3 regions of the Nonomuraea sp. NPDC000554 genome follow, and region 1 is predicted to be linked to each of the others. Evidence: riboswitches for the same ligand, from Rfam matches in the RefSeq annotation. Region 1 holds a riboswitch; each other region holds the start of a gene.

What was found. A riboswitch is a leader RNA that binds a small molecule or an ion and turns the genes downstream of it on or off. The one in region 1 is predicted to bind thiamine pyrophosphate.
Region 2: another riboswitch for thiamine pyrophosphate. It lies ahead of tenA (thiaminase II); the one in region 1 lies ahead of thiC (phosphomethylpyrimidine synthase ThiC).
Region 3: another riboswitch for thiamine pyrophosphate. It lies ahead of ABT294_RS30660 (purine-cytosine permease family protein); the one in region 1 lies ahead of thiC (phosphomethylpyrimidine synthase ThiC).

Annotation. Positions count from the first base shown of each region.
Region 1 covers NZ_JBEPDC010000011.1:111,259-119,074, forward strand. The annotation lists gene ABT294_RS21805 (hypothetical protein) at 1-1,183, shown strand, start outside; gene ABT294_RS21810 (PucR family transcriptional regulator) at 1,204-2,382, opposite strand; gene ABT294_RS21815 (EF-hand domain-containing protein) at 2,427-2,627, opposite strand; gene ABT294_RS21820 (LysR family transcriptional regulator) at 2,657-3,541, opposite strand; gene ABT294_RS21825 (aldo/keto reductase) at 3,598-4,572, shown strand; gene thiC (phosphomethylpyrimidine synthase ThiC) at 4,649-6,388, opposite strand; TPP riboswitch at 6,384-6,497, opposite strand; gene ABT294_RS21835 (cytochrome d ubiquinol oxidase subunit II) at 6,819-7,559, opposite strand; gene ABT294_RS21840 (cytochrome ubiquinol oxidase subunit I) at 7,569-7,816, opposite strand, start outside.
Region 2 covers NZ_JBEPDC010000014.1:181,078-188,893, reverse strand. The annotation lists gene ABT294_RS26245 (zinc-binding dehydrogenase) at 1-852, shown strand, start outside; gene ABT294_RS26240 (MerR family transcriptional regulator) at 864-1,223, shown strand; gene tenA (thiaminase II) at 1,340-2,020, opposite strand; TPP riboswitch at 2,010-2,105, opposite strand; gene ABT294_RS26230 (NmrA family NAD(P)-binding protein) at 2,161-2,994, shown strand; gene ABT294_RS26225 (GbsR/MarR family transcriptional regulator) at 3,153-4,100, opposite strand; gene ABT294_RS26220 (serine hydrolase) at 4,323-5,978, shown strand; gene ABT294_RS26215 (bifunctional metallophosphatase/5'-nucleotidase) at 6,022-7,816, opposite strand, start outside.
Region 3 covers NZ_JBEPDC010000018.1:100,940-108,755, forward strand. The annotation lists gene ABT294_RS30640 (GNAT family N-acetyltransferase) at 222-980, shown strand; gene ABT294_RS30645 (hypothetical protein) at 1,052-2,041, opposite strand; gene ABT294_RS30650 (hypothetical protein) at 2,513-2,809, shown strand; gene ABT294_RS30655 (DUF2690 domain-containing protein) at 2,866-3,336, opposite strand; TPP riboswitch at 3,575-3,687, shown strand; gene ABT294_RS30660 (purine-cytosine permease family protein) at 3,678-5,012, shown strand; gene ABT294_RS30665 (methylated-DNA--[protein]-cysteine S-methyltransferase) at 4,978-5,550, opposite strand; gene ABT294_RS30670 (sensor histidine kinase) at 5,637-7,505, shown strand; gene ABT294_RS30675 (ATP-binding protein) at 7,648-7,816, shown strand, end outside.

The DNA.
Region 1 (7,816 bases):
GCTGTCCGGCGACACCCCGGCGTACGTCGTCTGCCGGTGGATGGCCACCCCAGAGGAGGCCGCCGACATCGCCCGGTTCTGGCTCGCCAACGACGGCCAGAACATGAAGGACACCAACCCGATGGACCCGGTCGTCGTGAACTGCCAGGAAGAGGGCAACGAGTGCGCCACTGACTCGGAGGGCGACGGCGAGATGCACGACGTCGGCGACCCCGACGTCGAGGGCGCCGAGGACGGCGGCAAGCCCGAGTGCCAGGCGGGCGAGCAGTGCTACACCGACCCGAGCGAGATCACCCAGGCGGAGAAGACCGCGGCCGCGAAGACCCAGGCGGGCGGGGCCGTCAAGGCCGCCGCCGACTCGGGCATGCGCGTCTGGGTCGACACCGAGCTGGCCGACGACTGGAAGTCCGGCAAGCTGGACGAGGCCGTCAGGAAGGTCGCCGCCCTGGCCGTCCAGCCGGGCGTGGTCGGCATCAGGTTCACCTCGCAGATCGGGTTCAACCAGAACTTCCAGACGGCCGACGAGATGGACAAGTTCGTCGCGGAGGCGTCGGCGGCGCTGCGTAAGTCCGCGCCGGGCAAGAAGCTGGCGGCGCACACGGTCGTCCCGGCCTTCGGCTGCGGCGCCAACGAGGAGTGCAAGACCGAGCTGGCCAAGAAGTACCCGCTGCTGGACGCCGACCGGATCGGCGCCTGGCTCTCCAAGGGCCTGCTCGACCAGCTCGCCCTCGACAGCGGCCACCTGGCGTCCGAGTACGCCACCTGGAAGATCGACGCCGCGACCGCCCAGCGCAACCAGTGGATCCAGGTCCGGGCCCGCGCCTGGGACGCCTACGGTCAGGTCGCCGCCGAGGACGCCGGCTTCGCCGCCCCGGGCTCGCCGCAGCTGACCGCCGAGCAGGCGACCAAGTCGATCACCGAGCGGGTGGCGAGCCCCCTCCAGGACGACGCCGCCGAGACCGTCACCCTCTGGACCCGCTGGCAGAACGACCAGGGCCAGGTAAACCGGGTCTACGGCGAGAAGTGGGCGGCCAACGCCACCTGGGACCAGCTCAAGAAGCTCACCTCGGTCCGCCCCCGCCTGGCCACCCTCTACGACCCGGCCAAGCCGGAGGTCGACGAGGCCACCGACCTGAAGAACCTCTCCGAGGTCTTCGGCCAGGTGTACGTGCACGCCGCCTGATCACGCCGCCTGACGGCCGGTCACCTTCCGGTCGTCAGGGCGGCCTGGCGGGCGCGGAGCACGATCTCCAGCTCGAACCGGATGTCGGGGTCGGCGAGCTGGTCGCCGTAGAGCTCCTCCAGCTGCCGCAACCGGTAGCGGACGGTCTGCGGGTGGACGTGCAGCCTGGCCGCCACCTCTCCCGCGCCCCTGCCGTGCCGTAGCCAGGCGAGCAGTGTCTCGGCCAGCCGATCCTGCTGGGTGGGACGCAGGTGAGCCAGGGGTGCGAGGCGGGCCTCGGCCAGCGCGCCGACCAGTTCTTCGTCCTTGAAGACGATGAGCGTGGCCATATGGTCGGCGCAGCGCAGCAGGCCGCGCGGCAGCACGCCGCGCCTGGACAGTCCCAGCGCCTCGCACGCCCACCGCAGCGACGTGGCCGCGGCGGGCAGCGGCACGGCCGGCCCGACGGCGGCCGGGCGCCCGCGCAGTGCGGCGGCGAGCATCTGTGCCTGGCCGGGCCCGTTCGGGTCGGGCACGAGCAGGCAGGGGATGGGCCGGTCGTGGCCGGTCAGCACGTCCGGCGGCAGGGACGGGGCGCGGAACGCGGTGTGCTGGTCGTCGAGCGCGACGCAGGCGACGGTCTTCGGCAGCCGCCACCCGGCGGCCTTGGCCAGGTCGGCGATCGCCTGCGGACCGGCGGGCGGCCGGCTGAGCAGCAGGTCGAGCAGCCGGTCGCGGCGCCGCTCCATCTCGCCCGCGGCGTGCGCCCTGGCCTCGTCGAAGCCCTCGGCCGCGGCGTCGGCCAGCTGGTCCAGGTAGACGAAGATGGCCTCGCCCAGGTCGTACAGCGACTGCGGCGACAGGCCGAGCGGCTCGGCGAGCTCGGTGAGCCGCCGCCAGCCGACCCTGGCGCCGAGCCGCATCGCGGCCTGGAGCGGCTCCAGGTTGCGGCCCTCGGCGGCCTCGCCCCTGCCGATCATGCGGAACGGCTCGGGGTTCCAGGCCGCGGAGGGGTTCTCGACGCGGTCGAGGAAGCCGTCGACGGCCTGCTCGACGGCGCTCCTGATGACCTTGATGTAGATGGTGTCGGATGGCCTGGAGTACTCGGGGATGCGGGCCTGGATCTCCTCGATCACCTCTTCGGAGACCCGGCCGATCCCCGTCCTGAGCGTCCGCACGATGCCGGCGGGTATTCGGGTCGTGTCACTCCTGATGGCCATCGTCCCTCCTGTCGCCCATTGTGACTCAGGCAACAGGATTTTTGTCAGTTCTGGAGGAAGGCGCCGAACTCCTCCACGTTGATCAGGCCGTCGCCGTCCTTGTCGAGCCTGGTCACGCCGGCCTGCGCGGCCTCCAGCGTGATGGGCTGCCCGAGCACCTCCATCAGCCTGACCAGCTCAACGGCTGAGATGCGACCGTCGTCGTCGGAGTCGATGAGGTCGAAGGTGATCGCGTAGTCACTCATGGGTCGCCCTTCCGCGGGTTCCGTGTCGGTCAGACCTTAGTGGCGCTCTGCCGGATGGCGTCGATGAATACGCGGACTTGTGGGCTTTTGTCGTCTTTACGCCAGGCGATGGCCAGCTCGCCCGGCGGCAGATCCCTGACCGGGCGGTAGACCATCCCCGGACGCTTGTACAGGGCCGCGTTGCCCTCCGCCACCAGCACCACGCCCAGCCCGCTGGTCACCGCCTCGAAGACCTCCTCCGGCGTGTTCGCCGTGACCCCGACGACCGGCTCGCCGTCGCGGGCGTCGCGGGCCAGCCAGAAGTCGCGCAGCGGCCCCGCCGAGGCGGGCAGCGCGATGAACGGCTCGTCCCGCAGCTCCTCGAACGGGACCTCCGCCATCGCGGCGAGCCGGTGGTCGGCGGGCATGGCGACGCCCCTGGGCTCGCTGACCAGTACCTGGGTGGCCAGCCCGGCGGGCACGGGCTTCCAGATGAACGCGACGTCCGAGCCGCCGTCGTCCAGGCCGCCGGTGGGGTCGTCCCAGCCGACCAGCCGCAGCGACACGTCCCAGCCGGGCATCACCTCACGGAAGCGGCGGATCGCCTCCTGCTGCAGGCCCCTGCCCACGGCCGTCTGCATGCCGATGACCAGCGTGCCCGTCGGGGCGGCGGCCCGCGCGACCTCCAGCCCGGCGGCCCACCGCCCGAGCAGCTCGCGGGCGACCGGCAGCAGCGCCTCGCCCTGCCGGGTGAGCGCGACCCCGCTGGGCACGCGGTCGAACAGGACGAACCCGAGCTGTCGCTCCAGCGCCCTGAGCTGCTTGGACAGCGCGGGCTGCGAGACGAACAGCCGCTCGGCCGCCCAGGTCATGTTGCGCTCGTCGGCCACCGCGACGAAGTAGCGCAGCTCGCGCAGATGCACGTCCATAGCCATCGGTTATAGCAAAGGGTCTTGGACGCGCGACACCGCCGGGAGGCAGCATCGTCCCCATGAGAGAACTCAATGGTTTGCGGGTCCCGGCCGTCGGTTTCGGGGCCATGGTGCTGTCGCCCGGCGTCTACGGCGACATCGACGACACCCGCGCGGAGACCGCGTTGAAGGCCGCCCTCGACGCCGGCGCCACCCACGTCGACACCAGCGACGCCTACGGCCAGGACGGCCACAACGAGCGCCTGGTCGGCCGGGCGATCAAGGGGCGGCGTGCCGAGGTGGTGGTGGCGACCAAGTTCGGCCTGGCGATCCCGGAGGGCGAGGCGAGCAGGTCGTACCCGGTGGGGTACGCGTTCGGCGAGCTGCGGGTGAACGCCGAGCCGCGGCTGGTGCGCCGCTACGCCGAGCGAAGCCTGCGCAACCTCGGCACGGACGTGATCGACCTGTACTACGTCCACTACCCGGACCCCGGCGTGCCGATCGAGGAGACGGTCGGCGCGATGGCCGAGCTGGTGCGTGACGGGCTGATCAGGCACGTCGGCCTGTCGAACGTGACCGCCGCCCAGCTGCGCGCGGCGCACGCCGTGCACCCGGTGTCGGCCGTGCAGAACGAGTGGTCGATGTGGCGGCCGGTCGAGCCCGACCTGCTCGCGGCGGCCAGGGAGCTGGGCGTGGGCCTCGTGGCGTGGAGCCCGCTCGGCAACGGCTTCCTCACCGGGACGGTACGGGAGCTCGGCGAGGGCGACTTCCGGCACAACGCGCCCCGCTTCTCCGCCGAGAACCTGGCGGGCAACAACGACCGCTACGCCCCGATCAGGGACCTGGCCACCCGCCTCGGCATCACTCCCGCCCAGCTCGCCCTGGCCTGGCTGCTGCACCAGGACGAGCACGTGGTGGCCATCCCCGGCAGCCGCACTCCGGCGCACATCGAGGAGAACGTCGCCGCGGCCGGGCTGACGCTGCACCCCGACACGCTGACCCGCGTGGACGAGGCGCTCGGCGGGTTCGAGGTGGCAGGCGGGACCCTCCTGTAGCGAACGGCGACATCCGGGCGACTCGTCGAGGCTGGCGCACGTAAGAGAGCGGTCGCCGCCGCGCGCCCCGACCCGGTCAGGCGCGGTCGGTGCGGGAGATCGGGAGGTAGATGCGGCCGCCGGACGCGCCGAACTCGGCGGCCTTCTCACGCAGGCCCTCGGCCAGGGCCTCGGCATCGTCCAGGCCGCGCTCGGCGGCGTATGCCCGGACGTCCCGTGTGATCTTCATGGAGCAGAAGTGCGGGCCGCACATCGAGCAGAAATGCGCGGTCTTGGCGGGCGCGGCGGGCAATGTCGCGTCGTGGAACGCCCGGGCCGTTTCGGGGTCAAGCGAAAGATTGAACTGGTCCTCCCACCGGAAATCGAACCGCGCGTCCGACAGCGCGTCGTCCCACGCCTGCGCGCCGGGGTGTCCCTTGGCCAGGTCTGCGGCGTGTGCGGCGATCTTGTAGGCGATCACGCCGGCCTTGACGTCGTCGCGGTCGGGCAGCCCCAGATGTTCCTTGGGCGTGACGTAGCACAGCATCGCGGTGCCGTACCAGCCGATCATCGCCGCGCCGATCGCCGAGGTGATGTGGTCATACCCGGGCGCGATGTCGGTGGTCAGGGGCCCGAGCGTGTAGAACGGCGCGTCGTCGCACCACTCCCGCTGCAGGTCGACGTTCTCCTTGATCTTGTGCATCGGGACGTGTCCGGGGCCCTCGTTCATCACCTGGTTGTCGTGTTGGGCGGCGATCCGCGTCAGGTCGCCCTGGGTGCGCAGCTCGGCGAACTGCGCCTCATCGTTGGCGTCGGAGATCGACCCAGGCCGCAACCCATCGCCCAACGACCAGGTCACGTCGTATGCGGCGAAAATCTCGCACAGCTCCCGGAAGTGGGTATACAGGAAGTTCTCCTGGTGATGCGCCAGACACCACGCCGCCATGATCGAACCACCGCGCGACACGATGCCCGTGCGGCGGCGCGCCGTCAGCGGCACGTACTCCAGCAGTACGCCCGCGTGCACCGTCATGTAGTCCACGCCCTGCTCGGCCTGCTCGATCACGGTGTCGCGGAAGACCTCCCAGGTCAGCTCGGCCGGGTCGCCGCCGACCTTCTCCACGGCCTGATAGAGCGGCACCGTCCCGACCGGGACGGGGGAGTTACGCAATATCCACTCGCGGGTGGTGTGAATGTCCCTGCCGGTCGACAGGTCCATGATGGTGTCGGCACCCCAGCGGGTCGCCCAGGTCATCTTGGCCACCTCGTCCTCGATCGAGGAGGCCACCGCTGAGTTGCCGATGTTGGCGTTCACCTTCACCAGGAAGTTCCGCCCGATGATCATCGGTTCGATCTCGGGATGATTGACGTTGGCGGGCAGCACCGCCCGGCCCGCCGCCAGCTCGACCCGGACGACCTCGGGGTCCACCCCTTCGCGGAGCGCGACGAACTCCATCTCAGGGGTGATCTCACCGCGCCGCGCGTACGCCCGCTGCGTCACCGCCCCTGAACCGCTCGCCCGGCGCGGCGACCGCTCGGGAAACGCAGCCGCGTTCCGCAGCGGGTCGCCGGAGCGCCGTCCGTCGTCCTCAGGCAGCACGGCACGGCCGGTGTAGGAGGTGGTGTCACCGCGCTCGGCGATCCAGGCCGCCCGTAGCGCGGGCAGGCCGCGTCGCACGTCGGCGTCGTAGTCGGGGTCGGTGTACGGCCCAGAGGTGTCGTAGAGCACCACGGCGCCGCCCTCGCTGAGCGGCACCTCCCGCATCGGCACCCTCAGGTCCGCCCGAGTCCCGTGCAGATACGTCTTGCGGGCGTGCGTCATCGCAGTGTCGGTCATGACGACTTGATCTCTCCCTACGCCGGCATTACCCGGTCAGGTTCCAGCGGTCAGCGGCCGTCTCAGCCGCTATCTCAGCCCGGTTCGCCGGGCCCCCGCGATCTGTCGTTCTCGACCCTAACCCGCGCTGCCCCCCTTGCCGCAACCCACCCGCGTGGGATATCGAATCAGCTCCACTCCGCGGCTGGCAGCACGAACCCGCACGGCGAGGACCCGCTAACGGCCGAACCGGCCACACCGCCCAGCGCGCTGATCGGCTACGCCCCCGTCTACCGGCCCGTGGCCGGTAGCGCCACCCGCGCCCGGCCACGCCACCGTTTCGGGGTCCCGCTTCGCGTCTCCGATCACGCTCCTTTCCGGGGGCCCGCTTCGCGCCTCCGGCCACGCCCCTTGGTGGCCGGTGTTGCGCGTCCGGCTGCCACGCGACCTCTCAGAGGTACGACGGGCCCGTCACTCGGTGCCGGAACGTCCACCACACCCAGGCCTGTGAGGCGACCAGCAGCGGGATCAGCGCCAGGATCACCGGCGCGAGGAAGGCGCCCGTGGCGCCGGGCGTGAGCGGCAGCTGGAGCCCCGCCAGCACGCCGATCACCGCCAGCGCGGTGCCGGTCAGGGCGTAGGTGCGGGCCTCGCCCGCGCCGCCTGACAGCACCGCCGCCCGCTCCCTCAGCACCCCGCGCAGCCGCAGCGCGGCGAAGGCCAGCCCGTGCGCGGCGAACAGCGTGGCCACCGCCAGCGCGGCCAGCAGCGACACCGGCCCGTCGATGCCGACCAGCATGTCGCTGAGCAGCGACCCCCAGCTCAGCGCCAGCCCCCAGCTCCCGGCGACCACGGCGCCGTCGCAACAGCGCTGCCAGCCGGCCGCGGGCACCCGCCCGCGCAGCCACAGCCCCATGTCGCGGACGACCCACGCCACGAGCAGCGCCACGACCACCGAGTGGTTCCCGCTCAGCAGCTCGCCCTCCAGCTCGGGGAAGAGCCCGGCGAGCACGCCCGCCGTCGCCACCAGCCACACCTCGTTGCCGAGGAAGAACGGCGCGATCGCGGCGATCACCTCGCGCCGCTCGCCGGGCGAGCGCCCCAGGAACGGCAGCAGCATGCCGACGCCGAGGTCGGCGCCGGCCAGCACGAGGTAGCCGAGCGCGAAGAAGGCCAGGATGAAGATCTCCATGTCGGCTCCTCAGAAGGTCAGGGCGGGGGCGGTCTCGGCCTGCCGCTCGCCGCCGCCCAAGGCGACGGCCTCCGGCCCGCGCCGGGCCGTACGGGCCAGCAGCCAGTAGTTGATCAGGATCAGCACCGCGAACACCGTCACGAACGCGGTCAGCGAGAAGGTGATCTGCCCGTGGGTCACCGGCGACATCGCCTCGGACGTCTTCAGCAGCCCGAATACCGCCCACGGCTGGCGTCCCATCTCGCGGAAGACCCACC
Region 2 (7,816 bases), on a different contig from region 1:
TCCCCGATCAGCGGCCCGGTGGTGGTGCGCAACCGATGGATGGCCGTCACCGCCGCCATGCGCACGCTCATGAGTGGTTCCGCGGCGCCGATGCCCGCCTACCAGGTGGGCGAGGTCATGTACGGGCCTGCGGTGGGCGAGGTGGTGGCCTCCACCGATCCCGATCTGGCTCCCGGTGACTGGGTGCGGCACGGCCGTGGCTGGCGTGAATACGCCGTCGTCGACGCCTACCAGCGGATCGAGCCGGTCTCCTCCGCTGAGGAGGCGATGCGCCACCTCGGACAGGGCTTGACCACCTACGTGGGCTTGCGCGCCGCGGCAGAGGTACAGCCAGGCGACACAGTCCTGGTGACGGGGGCGGCAGGCGCGGTCGGCAGCATCGCCTCTCCCATCGCCCGCCTGCTGGGCGCGGTCCGCGTGGTGGGTAGCACCGGCTCCCCCGACCGCGCCGCCCACCTCGGCTACGACGCCGTCTACGACCGGCACACAGGCAGCATGGCCGATGTGGCGCCCGACGGAGTGGACGCGGTGCTCGACACCGTCGGCGGGCACCAGCTACGCGAGGCCGTCCAGCTGGCCAGGCCAGGGGCCAGGATCGCGCTGTGCGGAGCGCTGGCCCACCAGCTCGGCGGTGACCCGGCCGCCGTGGAGCTCGACGTGATGACGCTGATCGGCAAGCGCATCACCCTGCGTGGGTTCACCGCGGCCGACCATCCCCACCTGCGCGAAGAGTGGCGCAAGCTGGGGCTACGCGAGCCGTGCACGGTTGTCGAAGGCTTGGACAGCGCGCCGCAGGCGCTCATCGACCTCCTGGCCGGACGCTACGTCGGCGGTCTCATCGTCCGTGTGTGACCATGGGGGGCATGCGGATCGCAGAAGCCGCCCGTGCCGCGGGCACTACCCCTCGGGCGCTGCGCTGGTACCAACAGCACGGGCTGCTGGAGCCACGGCGGTCCCCGGCCGGGTACCGCGACTACGACGAGCGCGCCGTGCAGCGTGTGCGCCACATCCGGGAGCTGCTCAACCTCGGCTTCACCCTCACCGACGTGCAGACCTTCGTCGACCTGCTGGACCGGGAGGTGCCCGCCGACTTCACCCAGCCTGGCAGCCCGATCTGCCACTTCGCGCTGGAGAAGGCTCGCGCCCGGCTGGCCGCCCTCGACGAGCGCATCGCTGCCGCCACGAGGATCCGCGACCGACTTGCAGAACGCCTGGCAGAATAGCTGAGGTTGTCAAAGTGAGGTCCGAAGGCGTACAGCCGCCGCGGTGACCGCGCAGGCCGCGGATCGGCGGGATCTTGTCCCGCAGCGGCAGGAGTTGGCTGACGTCGTCTCGACAGTTATCCGAGCCAGCGGGCCGTGGGCCAGGTTTCGAGCCGCCACGCGCTGTCCCAGAACATCCACTCGTACTCGGTGGCCCGGCAGAACGCCTCCGCCATCGCCTCGCGTGTCGCGGGGTCGGCGGAGGCGGCCAGCCGGTCGACGATCGCTCTGGCCTGCTGCACCGAGGCGGCGAAGTCCGCGTCGGAGTAGGTGGCGATCCACGCCTGGTACGGATGGTCGCGCCGACCCGCCGTGCGTTCCAGCAGCGCCGCGCCGACGTCCTGGTACACCCAGAAGCACGGCAGCACCGCGGCGGCGAGCACGGGCAGGGGCGCGGCGAGCGCCGTGGCCTGGAGGAACGACGCGTAGGCCAGGCAGGTCGGCGAGGTGGCGACGCCCGCCACCTCGTCGGCCTGCAGCCCGAACTTCTCGAGGTAGCCGGTGTGCAGGGCGCGCTCGACGGCGAGCGCCGTGTGCGCGCTGCCGGCGAAGAACGCAGCGTCGGCGGGGTCGGTGGCGCGCACCGAGGCCGTCGCGAGCACCTTGGCGTACGCCACCAGGTAGCGGCCGTCCTGCACGATGTAGAACGCGAAACGGTCCCTGTCGAGGGTGCCGTCGCCGAGGGCGGCGTTGAACGGATGGCTGTGGATCGCGTCGAGCAGTTTGGCCGTGCGCGCCCAGATCTCCTCGCAGAACATGCGACGTCCCTTCGCTAGTACGAACTAGATCAGGTTCTACGGGTGTGATCTCAGCCCGGTTCTCCGGGCACCCCGCGTCGCGACCGACAGTAGCAGACCGCGGTTGACCTCAAGTCGGCTTGAGGTTCTATGGTCGCAGGATGAGCAAGATCCTGGTGACCGGTGCGACCGGAAGCGTCGGCAGACACGTCGTCTCCTCGCTGGCCGAGGCGGGGCTCGAGGTGCGCGCGCTGGTGCGCGACCCCGGCAGGGCCGCGCTTCCCGAAGGGGTGGAGGTGGCGCGTGGCGACCTGTCGTCCCCGTCGACGCTGGAGCCCGCGCTGCGCGACGTGGAGAGCGTCTACCTGATGTGGCCGCGGCTTCCCGTGCAACCGGGCGTGGTGGACGCGATTGCCCGGCACGCCCGACGCGTCGTGTACCTGTCGACCGACGTCCCCGACCTCGAGGACGGTGAGCAGCCCACGATCTTCCACCAGGAGATCGAGCGGCAGATCCGAAAGTCCGGATTGAGATGGACGTTCCTGCGGCCCATCGACTTCGCCACCAACACGCTCGGCTGGGCCGACCAGGTCAGGCAGGGGGTCGTGCGGTGGCCGTACGGGCAGGCGTCCAGGTCGCTGATCCACGAGCGCGACATCGCGGCCGTCGCCGTCCACGTCCTCACCTCCGCCGGGCACGACAGGGCCGGATACGTGCTCACAGGCCCCGAGTCCCTCACCCATGCCGAGCAGGTGCGGATCATCGGCGAGGCGATCGGGCGCGAGGTGCGATGGGAGGACCTGCCGCCGGAGACCGCGCGCGAGCAACTGACGGCGGCCTGGGGGGACGCCGAGTTCGTGGCGGCCAGGCTGAAGGCGTGGGCGGGGTTCGTGGACTCGCCCGAGCGGGTGACCGACACCGTGGAACGGCTGCTCGGCCGCCCGGCGCGGACGTTCCGCTCGTGGGCGGAAGAGCACGCGGACGACTTCCGCTGACGCGGATCCGCCGTGATACCGACCAGGGAGTGGATGGTGGTCCTTCCGCGCTGAATCGTGGAGGACCGTGAAGCAAGTCCGCCCTCGCACCGAACGAGGCGCGGCCGCCGCGCGGGTGTGGCCGGAGGGATCGCGGTTGCGACGTCTGTCCGGCCTCGTCATTTTCGACTCCCTCGGGTCGAGCACGGACTGACGATCAGTGCGTCGCGTTGCGCGGAGCTCAGGCGGTCAGACCTCGGGGTGACGGCGTACGCGCCGCGCCCGACCTGCTCCACGGTGAGCGGGTCGGAGAGGATCGGACGACGGCCGATCGCGTCCAGGGCGTCGGCCGCCCGCTGGATGGGCCAGCCCAGTGCCGTGGCGAGTTCGTCCATGGTGAGTGGCCGAGCGGCGTACACCAGCGCGGCCAGCACTGTCAGCGCGTCGTGCATGACGGCGTCGGTCAGGCCGCTGTCGTTCATCTGCTCGCTGATCCAGGTGAAGAACCGAGCCATCTGGCCCAGCCGGGTGCCGGCGGGCGTGCCGACGCCGAAGATGTCGATCCCGTGCCGCGCGGCCTCCGCGACCTCGGCGTGTGCCCCGGTGTCGGCTTTGAACGCCCGGAGCCAGACGTCGTCGTCGATGACGTACCGCTCGCGGCGGCCGGAACCCTGTGTGCGCCTGACCAGCTCGATCCCCTCGAGGTAGCCGATGGCCTTGGACACCGACGCCGGGCTGACCTGCAGCTGGCGTACGAGCTCGGCGGACGTCAGGCCCCCGGAGTCGGAGGTGAGCAGGCAGACGAACACGCGAGCGGGCATCCGGGAAAGGCCGGTTCCGACCAGCAGCGTCGCGAACTGCTCCACGAAACCGCGCACGGACTCGGCCGGCCGCCCGTCGACCGGTGGCTCCGTGGCCTGAACTGGTCTGCGGCGGGCGCGCTGCCCGGCGGCCTGCTGGGCGCGGTCGGCCAGGTAGCCGCCGGGCGCGCTGTTGCGTGCCACTTCGCGGCTGATCGTGGACGTGGGCCTGCCCAGCCGCCTGGCGATCTCGGCGTATCCCAGCCCTTCGGCCAGCCAGATCGCGATCTGCCGGCGATGCTCGTGGGTCAGCCTGCCTCCGGGCATCGGCTCGCCCTCCTGTCGGTTCGGGGTTCACGGGTGCGTTCACCAACAGTACATTGCAACGGCTGGTTGGCGTGGATTGCATTTATCAACAATGCTGTTGCAACGATTGACGAGAAAGCCCAGGATTTCAGTGGCTCCGTTAGGGCTTTTCGTTGACGAGGCTTGAAATGCAACGTAGCCTTTTCCCGCTTGGAAAGGAACGGGCGAGACGAGGAACCCCTTATGGCAAGAGCATTGGATGTGACCCGGATGCGGGCTCGCGTCTCCGAACTGCTCGCGGAATACCGGATCCCGAGCGCCGCGATCGGCGTCCTCCGCGACGGAGAGATCACCGACTTCGCCGTCGGCGTCAAGAACATCTCCACGCGGGAGCCCGCGAGGACCGACACCATCTACCAGTGCGGCTCCGTGTCCAAGACATGGACCGCCCTCGCCTTCATGCAGCTCGTCGACGAGGGGAAAGTCGCCCTGGACGAGCCGGTGCGGACCTACCTTCCTGATTTCCGGGTCGCCGACCCCGACGTCAGCGCCAAGGTCACACCCCGCCATCTCCTCAACCACACCAACGGCATCGAGGAGAGCTACGGAGATCCAGGCGAGGACGACGACGTGTACAAGCGCATGGTGGAGAACATCGCCGGCGCATGCCAGGTCCACCCCTTGGGCCACACTCACGGCTACAGCGCGGCCCTGGGCTACGCGATCCTCGCCCGCATCATGGAGGTGACCGACGGCAAGCGGTGGGACGACATCATGAAGGACCGCCTGTTCGACCCCTTGGGACTGACCTCGACGAGCAGCCGGCGTGAGCACGCGGACCAGAACCGGGCCGCGACCGGATACCTGATCCGATCCCTCGAAGAGGGGCCCATCCTCTCACCGCTGGGTCACCTGCCGCGCTCCTTCGGCCCCGGAGGCAACGTCAACACGACAGCCCGGGAACTGCTCACGATGGCGTACGTCTTCCTCAACGAAGGAAAGGCGCCGAACGGGACCAGAATCGTCTCACCCGGCATCATCCGCGAGATGACGGAGTCGCGGGTCCCCATACCTGACCCGTACATGTTCGGGCCGGAATGGGCGCTCGGCCTCATCGTGTGCGATTGGCACGGCCAAACCGTCTACGCCCACGACGGCAGTGCGGTCAGCCAGAGCGCCCGCCTGCGGATCCTGCCGGAATCGAACATCGCCGTCTCGATGCTGGCGAACGCCGGGCCGCGCGACAGCTTCTACCGGAAGGTGTTCAACGAAATCCTGGCCGACCTCGGCGTGGTCACGATCCCCGACCTGCCGGAGCCCGACCCGACCCTGGCTCTCGACCTGTCCAGGTACGAAGGCTCCTACGAGCGCCCCGGCACCCGCTACGAAGTGGCGGCCGACCGCGGAAAACTCCACCTCACATTCACCCTGAACCCCATGGAGGCGCAACTCCTCAACAAACCAGAACAGCTCGACTACGAGCTGTACCCGATCAGCGAGACCCACTTCTTGATGCCTTCTGACGATCCGCTCGAGGACCCTCAGACCGTCGCGATCTACGACTTCAAGAATGGTGCCGCACAGTATCTTCACATCAATTGCCGAGTAAATCCGAGAGTAAATGAGGAGAGTGCCACGGTGCACGTCATGACTGTTTCCACGATTTCCGACAACGACGGTTTCTGGGATTCCCTGAAGAAGGCGTACGGCCAGCTTCCCAAGGGTGCCAAGTGGACGCTGGCGGTGGCGAGCACCGACGGGACCAAGGCAGTGAACGTCATCGTCCATGACTCGATCGACGGCGTCAGGAGCTTCTTCGAGGATCACGCCGGCCCCTTCGCCACGACGGAATACTTCGAGGCCGACGCGTCCAACGCGGTCGGCCTCCCGACGACGTAGCCGCTCCATGCACCGCCGTCCGCCCAAGCGGCGATGGCGGCGGTCAGGTGATGACAGTGACCCGGTCCTGGCGCGATGGGCTGATCTCCTTGTGCTCGCGCAGGTAGGCGATGAACTCCTCGTGATCGCGCCCGTTCCGGTACGGGTCGGTGAAGGACGCGAGCGCGCTGTAGCCGTCAGCCCCGATGAGGGAGTAGGCCAGCCCGGCGACGCGGTAGGACCCGGTCAAGTCGAGGGGGCGGCCGTCGATGAGGAACGTGGTGGGATCGACGTGCTGGCCGAGCGGCTTGGTCGCGTCGAAGGTGGCGCGCACGTTGGCGGAGAACGCGAGCGGCCCGTACACGACCCTCCCGTCGGTGCGCTGCTGCCACTGCTGTTCGAACGCCTGCCGGAGCTGCTCGCCGGTGAGCGTGACGGTGAGGATCGGGTTCTCGTAACCGAGCTGCGAGTACGCCTCCCCATACAGGATCAGGCCATCCTGGTCGGCAGGGTTGGCGCCCTTGGCGTACAGCAGCTTTCCCGCCACCGCGTTGGAGCCGCTGATCGGCTTGGCCGCCACCATGCCGAAGTCGGCACGGCCCTGGCGGTTCCGGTTCGCCGACCAGAGCATCAGGTCCGCGCCGAGGTCGCCCATGGTGGACTCGCCGCTCGCGTTCAGTGTGGGCGTGAAGTCACCGGTGAGCCGGCCCGCCGTGGTGGCGTACCGTTGGTTGCCCAGGTCGGTCCAGTAGTCGACGATCCGCTGCATCTCCGGGTCCGGGGGCACATCGAGAGTGACCGGGTGGTTGGTCGCCTTCGTCAGGTCACGCACCACTTTGCCGGTGGCCGGGTCCAGCTTCAGGTTGATCTCGTTGATGATCTGTCCGGCGTGGCCCGCCTCCACGAAGGGCCGGAGATTGCCCTCTGGGTCGGGCAGCATCGCGTTGAACCACCAGTGCCAGTGGCCGGTGATGATCGCGCAGATGTCCGGGTCGGCCTTGGCCGCCAGTTCGAGGGCCGGACCGCCGGCCGCCATCTTGGAGCCGTTGATCGGCGCGTGCCAGTTGTCCACCTGCTGCGCGCCGTCGTGCACGCACACGACCAGGGCGTTGACTCCCCTTTCCTTGAGCATCCGCGCGTACCGGTTCGCCGTCTCGATCGGCTCCAGCCCATCGAGGTCGGGATTGTAGGAGCTGGAACCTGTCGGGGTGTGGGCAAGTGTGAGGTGAATGAAGCCGATGGGGTAGCGGCGCCCGTCCGGATCTGTCACGTACTCGATGTTGTAGGGCTGCAGCACGGGCTGCCCCGTCTTCCGCCACACCATGTTGGCGGAGTAGAACGGAAAGCGAAGCCCCTTGAACCGTCGCCCTGTCGAGTCACGGAAACCGGAGTCCCGACCGGGCACGCCGATCGGGACACCCCTGACCATGTGCCGCTGGAAATAGTCGATGCCGTAGTCCAGCTCGTGGTTGCCCAGCGTGGAAAACTGCAGGCCGAGCTGGTTCAACACCTCGACCGGGCCCTCGTCCGAGAGCATCTTGTTGTCCAGGGGTTCGCTGCCGCAGTAGTTGTCCCCGATGGAGAAGAAGAACGAGTTCTGCGCGGCTCGCAACCGTCGCAGGTGCGTCGCCAGATAGGCGGCGCCGCCGACGTGCACCGTGAGGTTTCCGTCGGCGTCCGGCAGGTAGCCGTCCGCGGACGAGGTGGGGGTGCGCAGGTTGCCGTGGAAGTCGGTGATGTTCAGCAGCTGGACGTCGATGAGATCGCCCGTCACCTGACCAGCGGCCCGCTCCGACGCGTAGGCCGGCGTGCCCAGGGCGAACGCCGAGGCCGCTGCGCCGGCTCCGATCAGCAGCGAA
Region 3 (7,816 bases), on a different contig from region 1:
GTCGGCGAGTAAGAGACGCGCACGGCCATCGTGCCGCTTCACGACAGTATGGCCGTGGGCACGCTAGCCTCCATCGTTCGGCAGGCCGGGATCACGGCTGAGCGGCTTCGGGAACTCCTTTGAGCGCTCGACGTGATGATGAGGCTGGGTGTGGCCACTGGTAGCGGCCTCGGTCTGAAAACCGGTTGCCCGGCGCCGGTACGCGGTGCTGGGGTGGGCCGGTGAACCGAGATGAGGTGCTGGCGGCCTTCGACCGCCAGGTGCGGGCAGGGCAGGGCGAGCGGGCAGGTCGCGTGGTGCGCGCGGCAGCCGAGGGCGGCTGGAACGGCGTGCTCTGGTCTGATCTGGACGAGTCCACCGCCGACGCGGCGATAGCGGAACAGGTGCGGCATTTCACCTCCCTGAACCGCGCGTTCGAGTGGAAGCTGTACGCCCACGACCGCCCGGACGACCTGGCGAAACGCCTGCTGGCGGCCGGCTTCACGGCGGAGCCGGAGGAGTCCCTGATGGTCGCCCGGGTCGGCGACGTGCCCACGGACGCCCGGCCGCCCGAGGGCGTGCACCTGCGTCCCGTCGAGGACGAGGCCGGCGTGGATCTGCTGATGGACGCCCACGACCGGGCGTTCGGCGAGTCGGCCCCGGGGCTCAGGGAGGAGCTGCTCGCCCGGCTCGCCGAGCGGCCGGAGTCCCTCGCGGCGGTCGTCGCGATGGCCGGTGACGTGCCGGTGAGCGGGGCCAGGGTCGAGCTGGAACCCAGCGTCGACTTCGCCGGGCTCTGGGGTGGCGGCACCGTGGCGGCCTGGCGCGGGCGGGGCGTCTACCGGGCGCTGATCGCGTACCGTGCCCGCATCGCGGCCGAGCGCGGCTACCGCTACCTCCAGGTCGACGCGTCCAGCGAGAGCCGTCCGATCCTGCTGCGGCTCGGGTTCGCGCAGCTGACCACCACCACCCCGTACATGTACCGGCCTCTGGTGTCCTGAAGATCTTGGTCGCCCCTTCAGATCAAGGAGCGGCCTGGGCCGGCCTTCCGCTTCGACCCTCCGGGGCGGGATCAACGGCGGACGTGGAGGGAGGGTTTCTCGTCGTCCCCGCAGCCCGCCCTCCCGGCCAGCAGGAGACGGGAGGGGGCGGGGACACGAGTGATCGTGAAGCCGTCACCGCAGACCCCGCCGGCGACGCCGCGGTAGTCGCGGGTCCATCGTCGTCCGTTGTAGTGCAGCAACGTGACCCGCGTGGGTTCATCGTCGCCGCCGTACTCGACACCGGCCACCCACACGTCGTCAGCGGCGAAGGCGGTGACGCTCTGCAGCGTCACCTTCCACCGGGGCAGCTTGATCTTCTTCCAGGAGGTTCCATTCCAGTGCAGGACCAGCGGTCCGCCCGGACCGTCCTGGTCGCAGGCCCACCGGGTGCCGGTCTCGCCCACCGCCCACACGTCGGACGGGCCGTTCTGCCAGATATGCCGCAACGAGCCGCGTCCCAGCCAGGGCAGCCTCATCTGCGTCGGCGCGCCACCGGGGGACGCGCTGTGCCAGATCGCCGGGTGCGAGTCCGTGCATCGGCCGCTGGACGACATGCCCGCGATCCAGATGTGCCCCGCTCCGGCGTCCACGGCGTTGAACCTGCCTCCACGCCGATACTCCCGTCTGCTGAAACGCCTGCCGTTCCAGGTCAACAGGATGGGCGAGCTGATCGCACCCGCGGACTCCAGGCCGCGCAGCCCGATCAGAGCCGCTCGCCGGCCGTCCACGGCGACGTCGGTCAGTCGGTCGGTCAGCCAATGATCCTTGCGGTCTTTGAAGGACGTGTGCAGGTCCCAGGCGTCTTTGAAGGGCGTGTGTATCTCCCAGTTTCGGCCGTCCCAGCGCAAGGCCATGGGGAACCGTTTGAGATCCGGGCCGTCTTCACCCATGGCATCGACGCTGCCGACGACCCAGGCGTTGCCGGAGTCGTCGGCGTCCACTGCTCTCAACTCCGAGCTGAGCGCGCCGGAGATGCGACCCCAGATGTTCTGCTCGGCCCGCCATCGCAGGCCGTCCATGCGCACCAGAACTCCCCGGGGAGACTCGTCCTCCGCGCCGGCGTGATGACCGACCGCCCAGGCGGTGTCTGGACCCGTCGCCGCCACATCGTTCAGAGCGGTGGCGTACTGCTCACCGTCCGGCTCCACCGACTGCCATTCAGGCGTCGAAACCAGAGAGGCCGTCGGGGACGACTGCGGTGCCGCGCTCGACGCGGACGTCTTCGGTTGGCCTGCTGAAGCCGGCGGGCCGACCACCGGTGATGGTTCGGCCGTGCACGCCGCCAGCCCGAGCACGCAAGCGATCACTACCGTTCGGCTACGCGTGATCTTCATGCCGACGGATTGTGGCAGAGCCTCAGCTTTCTGGGCGGCGGGGCAATAGTGCCCACAGGGCCGGGAGCGATCGAGGACCGGGGGAGGGCCCGGCAGCGAACTATGGTGGATGGAGAGAGCGCATCAAGCCGAATCGGAGTTCCGGGGGAGGCTGCGATGAGGGAGCACTTCGTCTGGGTGACGACGCGCCGCATCAAGCCGGGCACGTTGGAGGAGTTCGAAAGGGCGTGGCGCCCGAGCCCGTACCCGCAGGGTCTGCGCCACGCCTACGCGTACTGGTCCGAGGACGAGCAGGAGATCACCGGGGTGTCGTTGTGGGACACCAAGGAAGAGTGCGACTCCTGGCGGACCTCCGAGGCCGAGACGCGTCGACGTGAGGCCATGGCCCCCTACGTCGTCGCGGAGCGGGAAGGCTTCTACCGCGGCCGCGAGCTCGCCGTCCCCGTACGGTAGCCGCGGTGCGGCCGGTCCCACCCGAACCGCCGCGGGCGTGAAAGGCCGGGTAGGGCTTACCGGGCAGTCCCGGGGCACGCCATCGCGGTCTTCCCGTGCCCGGAGTCCTTCACGGTGCGGCCGGTTGACGCCTCGGCCCAGGCGTACACGCATCTCCCGGAGGCCACCGCCAACATCGGCCCCCAGTGCCGTCCGCCCTTGCCCGCCGTATACCTGCGGTAGGACGTCTTCCCCTTCTCCTTGAGATCGGTGGCGAGCAGGATGGCGCCGGTCGCCTCCGGGGAAACCTTGATCACGCCCCAGGCCGCCTTACAGGTGCGCGACCACATGAGCGTGACGTCGCCGACGTCCTCGTTGTTGACGTAGGTGAGCAGGTCCGCTGTCTTGATCACGCGGGAGGAGCGGGCGCAGCCCGTCTTGTACGGGTCCTTGCCGGTGTAGTCGACCGCGGTCGCGCCGGCGGGGGTGCTCGCGAGGAGCGTGGTCGAGGCGGCGAGCAATGCGGTGGCGAGGATTCGGATCGTCACGCGGGCGACTCCTTGGCTGGGGCTGTTGAAGATCATCGGAGCCTAACCGGATCAGGCGTCACATTTCGGAGATCGCGGAAAATGCCGACATCTGGTCCCACTGGCCGACGACGTGCCCAGCACCGTGTCCTTCGGCGAACGTCCAACCGAGCAACCGGGGAGTAGCCGGGGCGGGGTAGTTGAATGCGGGCGAATAGTGCATCATGGGGGCGCGAGCTGGGATGATCCCGGCTTTGCGACCAACCCCCGCGGGAGCTTGGGGCAACCAGGCTGAGAGGGCAGCTACCGCTGCTGCCGACCGCATGAACCTGTCCGGGTAATGCCGGCGTAGGGAGTGTGCGATGACGCATGGCGTCAACGAAGTTCCGCTGACCCTCGACGAGGCTCCCCCGAAGACTCTCGGCGTGCTCGACCAGGGCGCGCTCTGGGCCAACCTCGGGGTCAGCCTCCTCGGCTTCTCCGGCGCGCTGTTCCTGCTCGACCCGCTCCAGGGCACGCCGCTCAGCCTCACCGCGGCGCTCGTGGCGACGGTCGTCGGCAGCCTGATCGGCACGGCCATGGTGGGCCTGGCGGCGGTGCCGGGCACGCAGACGGGCCGGCCCGCGATGGTGCTGCTCCGCGGCCTGTTCGGGACGCGGATCTCCTACGTCCCGACCGTGCTGAACATCGTCCAGATGCTCGGCTGGGGGGCGTTCGAGCTGTGGGTGATCGCCAAGGCCGCCACGGCGATCTTCGGGACCGCCGTGCCCTACCAGGTGTGGGTGATCGCCGCGGGCGTGCTGACCACCGCGCTGACGATCTGGCCGCTCGGCGCGATCAGGCTGCTGCGTAGGTACGTCACGGCCGGCGTGATCGTGGCGCTGGTCTGGTTCGCCGTGGTCTTCCTGAGCAAGGCGCAGCCGCAGACCGGCGGGTCCTGGACGGCCTTCGCCCCTGCCGTCGACTACGTGATCGCGCTGTCGGTCTCGTGGGTGCCGATGGCGGCCGACTTCGCCAGGCACTCCCGCTCCAGCCGCGCCGCGTTCACCGGCGTGGTCGGCGGCTACACCCTGGCCCAGGTGGCCTGCCTCGGCCTCGGTGTCTACGCGGTGGCCATCGCCGGGGCCGGCGCGGTCTTCCAGGACAGCACCGCCGTCTTCGAGCCGTTCATCGCGGCGCCGCTCGGCGCGCTCTTCTTCGGCATCCTGGTGCTACGCGAGACCGACCAGTCCTTCGCCAACGTCTACTCGACCACCATCTCCCTGCAGAACCTCATGCCCAGGGTGGACCGGCGGATCTTCTCCACCGCCATCGGCGTGATCACGGTCGCCATCGCCCTGGTCGTGGACGTGACCTCGTACGGGGCGTTCCTGGGCGTGATCGGCGCCGTCTTCGTGCCGATGTTCGCGGTGCTCGCCGTCGACTACTTCCTGCTCGGCGGCTCGACCTGGTGGAACACCGCCGAGGACGCCCCTGCGCGGTGGTCCATGGTGGCGCCCTGGGCGCTCGGCTTCGTCGCCTACTGGCTGACCACCTCGACCCCCACCGTGAAGGGGTGGGACGCGTTCTGGGTGTCGGCGCGCGAGGCCATCGGCTTCACCAGGCAGCCCTGGATGAACGGGGCGCTCGGCGCGGCGGTGGTGGCCGCGCTCGTGACGCTGCTCATCGGGCTGCTGAGGCGCGCCGCTCGACGTTGAGCAGGTGCTGCTTGGCGGCCACGCCCCCCGCGTAGTCGCCGAGCCCGCCGTCGGCGTGCACGACCCGGTGGCACGGCACGATCACGCAGACGGGGTTGGCGCCGAGCGCGTTGCCGACCGCGCGCAGCGCGCGCGGCCTGCCGATGCGCTCGCCGATCTCCTCCAGGGTCGTGGTCGTGCCGTACGGCACCGCCATCGTCTTCTGCAGGACCGTACGCGCGAAGGGCGTGGCCAGCGCCAGATCGACCGGCGTGGCGAAGGTGCGCAGCCGACCCGAGAAGTACGCGTCGAGCTCCCTGCGCACCGGGTCGAGCCTGCCGGGATCGGGGCCGACGAACGTACCGACATGCCGGATGATCTGCTCGAACACCCGGTCCTCCGGCTCGAAGCTGCACGCCGCGAGGCCCTTGCCCGTCACGGCCAGCACCAGCCTGCCGACGGCGCCGTCGTAGGTGCCGAGCGCGATGTCGGGTGGCGCCTCTCCGCGATAGGTGGAGGAGGTAACCCGCAACAGGGCATCGAGGTCATTGCTCGACATACCCTCACCCTCCTCGGAAAGCCGTGACCGCAGCGTATCGGACGGATCGCCCGTCGGCGGCACGACGCCACAGGCACTATGGAGGTGTGGGGGACTACAGGGCCAGTAGTGACCAGGAAACGGCAAGTGCGGTACTCGCCAGTTCGCCCAACGCGGTGGTCGCGCTCGACAGGGACCAGACCGTCCTCGTCTGGAACCTCGCCGCGGAGCGGCTCTTCGGCTGGACCGCCGAGGAGGTGCTCGGCCGCAGGGTGCCGATCGTCCCGGGCGAGCTGACGGCGGAGCACAACGCGGTGCTCGAACGCGTGCGGACGGGCGGGCAGGTGTCGCTGCGCACCAAGCGGGTCCGGAGCGACGGCACCGTGCTCGACCTGCGGGTCGACATCAGCGCGCTGCGGCAGGGCAGCTCGGTGGCGGGGTACGTGTGCGTCCACCACCTGGCCGAGGCCGACGAGGCCGCCGGGCAGCGCATGGCTCGCCGCGCCCGGCTGGTGCGCAGGCTCACGGACGTGGTGGGCGACATCAACGCCGAGCTGGAGCTGCCGGCGGTTCTCGACCGCATCTCCGCCAGCCTGACCGAGCTGACCGGCGCCGACGCGGGCGGCTTCGTGCTCATCGAGGGCGACCTGCTCCGGCTGGTCAGCACGTACCAGCTGCCCGACTCTCTCAGAGGCACCGTCACGGACCTGCACACGAGCCTGGTCGGCAAGCTCTTACGCACGGGCAAGACCGTCATGCTGGAGTCGCAGGGGCTCGACGAGCTGGTGTGGGCCGAGCTGAGCGGCCTGCACACGATCGCGCTCGGCCTGGCCGCCGTCGGCGGCCGACCCTACGGGGCGCTGTACGCGCTGTTCGCCAGGCGCAAACCGGGCCACGTGGAGCTGGAACTGCTGGAGCTGCTCGCCGGGCATGCGGGCATCGCCGTCGGCAACGCGATGGCCTACCAGGACGCGGTCCGGCAGCGCGCACACGAGCGGGCGATCTTCGACGCCAGCGCCGACGGCATCGCCGTGCTCGACGGAGCCGGGCGGGTGCTGCGCTGGAACCCCGCCGCGGCCGAGATCACCGCCATGTCCGCCGACTCCGTGATCGGCGGGCGCCCGCCCTTCCCCGTGCCGGACCCGGGCGAGAAGCTGACCTTCCAGCTCGACACCGGCCGCTGGCTGGACGTCGTCAGCGCGCGCATCGAGGAGACGGGCGAGCTCGTCGTCGACTTCCGGGACGTGTCCACGGCCAAGGCGCTGGAGGAGGCCAAGGACCTGTTCCTGGCCACCACCAGCCACGAGCTGCGGACCCCGATCACGATCGTGCGCGGGTTCGCGAGCACGCTCGCCTCGCGCTGGGACAAGCTGAGCGACGACGAGCGGCGCTCGGCCGTCCACACGATCGCCGAGCGGTCCAGGTCGCTCGCGCAGCTCATGGACCACCTGCTGCTCGGCGCCCGCGCGGGTGCGGAGGAGCCGGCCGTGCGGGTGGAGACGTTCGACCTGGCGGAGCGGATCAGCGCGGCCACGCTCGGCCTGCCCGTGCTGTCCGACAGGCACCGGGTGGAGGTGCGGGTCCCCGACGGCCTGCCGCTCGTGCGGGGCGACGCGCTGGCGACCGACATCGTCCTCGGGCAGCTCCTGGAGAACGCGTTCAAGTACTCGCCTGAGGGCGGGCTGATCGGCGTCCAGGCGTGGGCGGAGGACGGCACGGTGATCGTGGTGGTCGACGACGAGGGCGTCGGCATCGCCGCGCGCGACCGTGAGCGGATCTTCGATCGGTTCGTCCAGGCCGACAGCGGCGACCGCAGGAGGTTCGGCGGCGTCGGGCTCGGCCTCTACATCGTGCGCAGCCTCGCCAGGGCCCAGGGCGGGGACGTGAGCGCGCATCCGCGCCCCGGAGGGGGCACCAGGATGAGGCTCGTCATGGGCCGTGCTCCCACTATCGGATCCGACACACCGATGCGGTAACGAGGTGGTCACGGATGCGCTGATCTATCGTCCAATGTGTACAAGCTGTGATCGAGATGCGGTTTCTGGGATTGAGTAACGGGGCATTTCGGTCGTACCGGGGTGTGTTCCCACGGGGGGCACTGGGAGCGGGGAGGTGGGTGTGTCAAGCGTGGTGCTGCTGCCGTACGCGCCGTCCAGTGTCGCCGTCGCCCGCCAGCGTCTAAGTACTGACCTGCAGGATTGCGGGGTTTTCGCCTCAGCGATCGACGATGCCGTCCTCGTGGTGAGCGAGCTGCTGAGCAACGCCCTGAGGCACGCGCATCCGCTGC